3 regions of the Rhizobium sp. WYCCWR 11152 genome follow, and region 1 is predicted to be linked to each of the others. Evidence: predicted binding sites of a transcription regulator. Region 1 holds the regulator's gene; each other region holds the start of a gene.
The links. Region 1 encodes PhoB, which activates phosphate uptake and scavenging genes when phosphate is short. Its sites were predicted from a motif close to TGTCATNNANCTGTCAT; they were not measured.

Region 1 (2,267 bases):
CGTCACCCGCCAGCAGGGCGCGACGATGCTGAAGGAAGAGATCGAGATCGAAACGATCGAGGAAATGGAATACGTGCCGCGAGGCAATGTGGTGGTGCCGATTTCGCGCCGCCTCGGCCTGACGGAACTAACCGAGCGCACCTGCAAATGGCCGGTCGGCGATCCGCTGAAGGACGACTTCCATTTCTGCGGCTGCGAGTCCCCCGACAATTCGCCCTATTGCGGCTATCACCAGAAGCTTGCCTACCAGCCGGTGAACGAACGCCGCAGGGCAGCAGCGCGGGCCAGTTGAGCGCGGGCAACCATCGTTAGAATGCAGAAAGCGGGCCGATTGGCCCGTTTTTTTATGCGCGGATGGAAGCTCAGGCTTCCCTCCGTTATGCTCGGCCTTGTGCCGAGCATCTGATCACCCCAATGACTTGAGGGTAAAACCTTTATTTTCAAATACTTAATTTAGCGAGCGCAGATCCTCGGCACAAGGCCGAGGATGACGTCGCGGGTTTTGCCAGGGCTTTGTCAGCAGGCTCAGATGGAAGCCCTCAGGCTTCCATCGAATAACCGGCGCCGCGGACGGTGCGGATGACGTCCTGCATGTTGGAGAAATTCAGCGCCTTGCGCAGGCGGCCGACATGGACGTCGACGGTGCGCTCGTCGACATAGATATCGTGGCCCCAGACGCCATCCAACAGCTGCGAGCGGGAGAAGACCCGGCCCGGCGACGACATCAGGAATTCCAGCAGGCGGAATTCGGTGGGGCCGAGGCGGACTTCGCGGGTCTTGCGATGGACGCGATGGGTCTCGCGGTCGAGCTCGATGTCACCGCATTTCAGCACCGTCGACAGCACCTCGGGGCGGGCGCGGCGCAGCATCGCCTTGACGCGGGCAACGAGCTCGGGGGTCGAGAAGGGCTTGACGACATAATCGTCGGCGCCCGTCGACAATCCACGGACACGCTCGCTCTCCTCGCCGCGCGCCGTCAGCATGATGATCGGCAGGCGCTCGGTTTCCGGCCGCATGCGCAGGCGCCGGCAGAGCTCGATGCCGGAAACGCCGGGCAGCATCCAATCGAGGATGAGAAGATCGGGCGTGCGCTCCTGGAGCCGCATTTCGGCTTCATCGCCACGAAGGATGGTATCGACCTCGAAGCCTTCCGCTTCGAGATTGTAGCGAAGAAGCACGCTGAGGGCTTCCTCGTCTTCAACAACTGCAACTCTCGGGATCATGCGTGTCGGTCTCCTCGCGCATGATCCTTAAACCAGGGTGATTTAAGCAGTGCATCCTGCGCAAATTCAAAAATTGGCTGCGACCTCTTTGCGCGCCCGGACGGGCGCGCACGCAATTGACTGTGCGGGCGGTTATTCGGTGACCGCGCCGACGGTGTTGGCGCTGTCATCCTTCGGACGATCACCTTCCGGCTGCGCGCCTGTCGCCATGTAAAAGATCGTCTCGGCGATGTTGGTGGCATGGTCGCCGATGCGCTCGATGTTCTTGGCGCAGAAGAGAAGATGCGTGCAGCTGGTGATGTTGCGCGGATCTTCCATCATGTAGGTCAGGAGTTCGCGGAACAGCGAGGTGTACATCGCGTCGATCTCGTTGTCGCGTTCACGGATCGCATTCGCCTTGTCGGCTGAACGATTGGTGTAGACATCGAGCACTTCCTTGAGCTGGACGAGCGCCAGCTCGGACAGATGCTCGAGGCCGCGGGCAAGCTTGCGGGGAACGCCGGTGCTTTGGACGGCGATGACGCGCTTGGCGGTGTTCTTGCCGAGGTCGCCGACGCGTTCGAGATCGGCGGCGATGCGGATCGAACCCATGATTTCACGCAGGTCCGAGGCCATCGGCTGACGGCGGGCGATCGTGACGATCGCCTTGTCGCCGATTTCGCGTTCGGCGTGATCGAGGATCACATCGTCCGAGATGACCTTCTGCGCCAGCGCCGTATCGCCGTTGACGAGGGCGCGCACGGATTCGCCGACCATCTGCTCGGCCAGGCCGCCCATTTCGGAAATCCGCCTGGACAGGAACTTCAGATCATCATCGTAGGCAGAAAAAATATGTGTCGATGCCATGGGGCTTTATCCTCGAATAACGGGAAGGCTTGGTGTCGCCAAAATCAACCGAAGCGACCCATGATGTAGTCCTGGGTGCGCGGATCGTCGGGATTGGTGAACATCTTGTCGGTGTCGTTCTCCTCGACGAGGTTGCCGAGGTGGAACATGGCGGTGCGCTGCGAGACACGCGCGGCCTGCTGCATGGAGTGGGTGACG
Region 2 (2,267 bases), on a different contig from region 1:
GCTCGTTTCTGATGATGGGTCTGTTCGGCCTGATCATCGCCTCGATCGTCAACATCTTCCTGGCGTCGTCTGCCGTGCAGTTCGCGATCTCGGTGCTCGGCGTGCTGATCTTCGCAGGCCTCACCGCCTACGATACGCAGCGGATCAAGGAATTGTACCTGGAAGCCGATGACGTCGCCGTGGCCGGTCGCAAGGCGATCATGGGTGCGCTGACGCTCTATCTCGACTTCATCAACCTCTTCATGTTCCTGCTGCAGTTCATGGGCAACCGTAAATAAGCAGGGCAGACTGAGATCGAAAAGGCGGCTTCGGCCGCCTTTTTTGTTGCGTAGGCTTTCACGGAATGGTTTTAGAAAGCCCTTGCCGCCCTTATGGATATGCTGCTGAAATGTCCTTCCTCCTGCGCGATGCTTCGAACGCCGATATTCCCGCCATTGCCGATATCTATCGCGAATCGGTCCTGAACGGCGTCGCGAGCTATGAGATCGTGCCGCCCTCCGAGGCCGAGATGGCGCAACGCTTTGCGGCCATCGTCGGCCAGCAATATCCCTATATCGCAGCCATCGGCACGGACGGGGCCTTGCTCGGCTACGCCTACGCCTCGGCCTTCCGCACGCGTCCTGCCTATCGCTGGCTGGTCGAGGATTCGATTTATCTGGCGCCGCAAGCCCGCGGCCGCGGCATCGGCAAGGCGCTGCTCGCCGAACTGATCATCCGTTGCACCACCCTCGGCTTTCGTCAGATGGCAGCCGTCATCGGCGGCGCCAGCCCCGCCTCGATCGCGCTTCATCGCACGGCCGGCTTCGAGGAGGTTGGTCTGATGAAGGGCACCGGCTACAAGCACGGCCGCTGGCTGGATACGATGTTCATGCAGCGCGCCCTCGGTGAGGGTATGAGCACAGATCCGGACCCGTCGACCTATCCCGGCACGCTGTTTAACGGCTGATATGGTTTACTTGTCGACGAGCTTCAGGGCCTTGTCGAAGACCTTCAGCACCTGGTTCAGCTCGTGACCGCGCTTCAGGATCGTGCCGTTGACGCTGATCACGGAATAGGCGCCCTGCTTGGCGGCGAGCTTCGGGTTTTTCTCGATGCGGAAGAGCGGCATTTCGCCGGAACGCTTGAAAACGGAAAAGACCGCCCTGTCCTTCAGGTGATCGATGGCGTAGTCGCGCCATTCACCATCACCAACCATCCGGCCGTAGATCCAGAGGATCGCGTCCAGTTCGCGCCGGTGGAAGGTCACCGGAAGTGGGTCCTTGCTTTGTTTGTATTCCCTGAGATCGACGACGACTGAGGAACTGTGGTCGACGGAACGGCTTTCGCCGTGTCGCAAATCCGGCTGATCTGTCATCAGTCTCACAAGGCCTCCACATGTGACAGGAGGGTGACAGTTTGCCCGAGCCGCCGCAAATTGCAAGAGTGCCAGCCGTCACATTCCGCCGCACGTCTCTCGCGCAAGGACGCTGTAGCACTTTGAGTCAGCGCATCATGTCTTGCGAAAGTTGGGTTTGATTTTCGGAAAGCATGATGCGCTGGACAGGTCAACGCTTTCTCCGCAGCGCCGCATTTCAGTCAAAACAGCGCCTCATTTGCAGGAGATTTATGAATTCCAGTTTGGCGCCAGCGCGCCAAAGGGCCCGGCGGAGCGTATCGACCTTAACCCCAGCCCCGAATACGCTCGGCCGGGCCGCCCCAGCACTTCATCCGCAACCGGATGAATCTCAGATATTTTTGCCAGCCATCACCACGGTCGCGCCAAGGATCGCCGCCGGATCGCCGTCTGCGGTCGCCGATTGCAGCAGGATGGCGCAGCCCTCGAGCTGCGGCCGCTGCAGGACGCTGGCCGGCAGCGTCAGACTGGTCGCCTTGCCGTCCCACATGCCGACGGTTTCGACATTGGTGACGCTGTGCAGATAGGAGATCTTCTGGCCGCTGTTCTCGCCTTTTTCGACGTCGATCGTCTTTTCCTTATCGAAATAGACCATGACGACATTGGCTTTGCCTTGTCCCGCGCCGATCTTGATCTCCAGCTCGTCGCCGCGCATCGCGGCACTGATCGGAACGGTCAGCCCGTTGCCTTCGCTGCTATAGGTGTCGATCTTGCTGTTGATGCCATTCAGATCGGCGCCGGCCAGATGGTCGCGTCCATTGACGATGGCCTGCGGCGTGTAGACGTTGCTGCGGCCCATCGTTTTGGCATAGCCATACTGCCGCTCGGTGTTTTCCTTGGAGCTCAGCGTATCGGCCCAGCCGAGATAGTTCCA
Region 3 (2,267 bases), on a different contig from region 1:
CATTTCGTCGGGCGATCTCAGGATTGCCGGCGAGCTGATGAACGGCGTGCCGCCGCGCAAGCGCGATGTCGCCATGGTGTTCCAGTCCTATGCCCTTTATCCGCACATGACGGTCGAGGAAAACCTGACTTACAGCCTTCGCATCCGCGGCATCGCCAAGGCGGAGGCCAAGAAGGCCGCCGAGGACGTGGCGGCGACGACAGGTCTTTCCCATCTCCTGAAGCGCTATCCGCGCGAGCTTTCCGGCGGTCAGCGCCAGCGCGTCGCCATGAGCCGCGCCATCATCCGCCACCCCAAGGCCTTCCTGTTCGACGAGCCGCTGTCCAATCTCGATGCTGCGCTGCGCGTCCACATGCGCAAGGAAATCCGGTCGCTGCACGACCGACTGCACGCCACCTTCGTCTACGTCACGCACGACCAGGTCGAAGCAATGACGATGGCCGACCATGTGGTGGTGATGCGCGACGGCGTCATCGAACAGCAGGGCGCGCCGCTGGACCTCTACGACCGGCCGGCGAACCGGTTCGTTGCCGGCTTCATCGGTTCGCCGGCCATGAATTTCATCCCCGCGATCGCCGCGGAAGACGGAAAGAGCCTGATCCTGGATTTCGGCGCGGTGAAACAGACGCTTGCGATATCACGCGCCATCGAACCCGGGCGTAAGCTCATCGCCGGCATCCGGCCCGAACATATCGGCGTCGTCGAGCCCGGGCATGGCAGTTTCGATGTGCCGATCGCCTTCGTCGAATCGACCGGTTCCTCGACCTTCATCGTCGCGGAGACCCAGCCGGAACTGACGATCGTCGAGACGCGGCGCGACAGGGTCAAGGCAGGAGACATGATCGGACTTTCGATCGATCCGACCCAGATCCATCTCTTCGACGCGTCGACGGATCACTTGGTATAGACTCAGTCGAGCACCGATCCGGCAGAGCAGCCGTCGTCTGATCGTAGGAGACGTCTCTCGCGTCCATGATCTTGCCGAGGGAAGCACGCCTCAGGTTCTCAAAGAACGGCAAAACGGACAGTGCGTGCCGCGGTCAGGTCACGCGCGCGCGATGAGTGTGTCGTGAATATTACAATTGCATGACGCTTCTGGAATAAAAGCGAAGAAACCCACGATCCGTTCAATGTCATGGAACTTTGAAAAAGTGGTCATCGCGCTGCAATAATCGCGGTTCAAACAGCCCCGCACAAGTGGGGGCTCCATGCGAAAGAAAAACGTTCTACTCATCGTCGTTGACCAATGGCGAGCCGATTTCGTTCCGCACGTTCTGCGTGCCGACGGGAAAAACGATTTCCTGAAGACACCCAATCTCGACCGGCTCTGTCGCGAGGGCGTGACCTTCAGGAACCATGTGACGACCTGCGTTCCCTGCGGCCCGGCCCGTGCGAGCCTGCTCACCGGCCTCTACCTGATGAACCATCGCGCCGTGCAGAACACGGTGCCGCTCGACCAGCGCCACCTCAACCTCGGCAAGGCGTTGCGCGGCGTCGGCTACGATCCGGCGCTGATCGGCTATACGACGACGGTGCCGGATCCGCGCACCACTTCGCCGAACGATCCGCGCTTCAGGGTGCTCGGCGACATGATGGACGGCTTCCATCCGGTCGGCGCCTTCGAGCCCAATATGGAGGGCTATTTTGGCTGGGTGGCACAGAACGGCTTCGAGCTGCCGGAGCATCGTCCTGATATCTGGCTGCCCGAGGGCGAGGGCGCCGTTGCCGGCGCCACCGACCGTCCGTCACGCATTCCGAAGGAATTTTCGGACTCGACCTTCTTCACCGAGCGGGCGCTGACCTATCTCAAGGGCCGCGACGGCAAGCCCTTCTTCCTGCATCTCGGTTATTACCGGCCGCATCCGCCCTTTGTCGCCTCTGCTCCCTATCATGCCATGTACCGGCCGGAAGACATGCCGGCGCCGATCCGCGCAGCCAACCCGGACACCGAGGCTGCACAACATCCGTTGATGAAATTCTATGTCGACAGCATCCGCCGCGGCTCCTTCTTCCAGGGCGCAGAAGGGTTCGGTGCGACGCTCGACGAAGCGGAACTGCGCCAGATGCGCGCGACCTATTGCGGCCTGATTACCGAGGTCGACGATTGCCTTGGCCGGGTCTTTAACTATCTCGATGAGACCGGACAGTGGGACGATACGCTGATCATCTTCACCAGCGACCACGGCGAGCAGCTCGGCGATCATCACCTGCTCGGCAAGATCGGCTACAACGATCCGAGCTTCCGCATCCCGCTCGTCATCAAGGAC

Region 2: a site for PhoB is predicted at 1,377-1,393, ahead of G9X67_RS28550 (DUF2794 domain-containing protein). Genes of this name have one in related genera too.
Region 3: a site for PhoB is predicted at 1,076-1,092, ahead of pehA (phosphoric/sulfuric ester hydrolase PehA). Genes of this name have one in related genera too.

What each region holds. Positions count from the first base shown of each region.
Region 1 is NZ_JABFCP010000011.1:275,789-278,055, forward strand. Features, by position in the region: gene G9X67_RS22875 (GcrA family cell cycle regulator) at 1-292, shown strand, start outside; gene phoB (phosphate regulon transcriptional regulator PhoB) at 540-1,223, opposite strand; gene phoU (phosphate signaling complex protein PhoU) at 1,356-2,069, opposite strand; gene pstB (phosphate ABC transporter ATP-binding protein PstB) at 2,114-2,267, opposite strand, start outside.
Region 2 is NZ_JABFCP010000020.1:224,864-227,130, forward strand. Features, by position in the region: gene G9X67_RS28540 (Bax inhibitor-1/YccA family protein) at 1-278, shown strand, start outside; gene G9X67_RS28545 (GNAT family N-acetyltransferase) at 389-946, shown strand; gene G9X67_RS28550 (DUF2794 domain-containing protein) at 953-1,354, opposite strand; gene G9X67_RS28555 (thioredoxin family protein) at 1,725-2,267, opposite strand, start outside.
Region 3 is NZ_JABFCP010000010.1:80,119-82,385, forward strand. Features, by position in the region: gene G9X67_RS20555 (ABC transporter ATP-binding protein) at 1-907, shown strand, start outside; gene pehA (phosphoric/sulfuric ester hydrolase PehA) at 1,209-2,267, shown strand, end outside.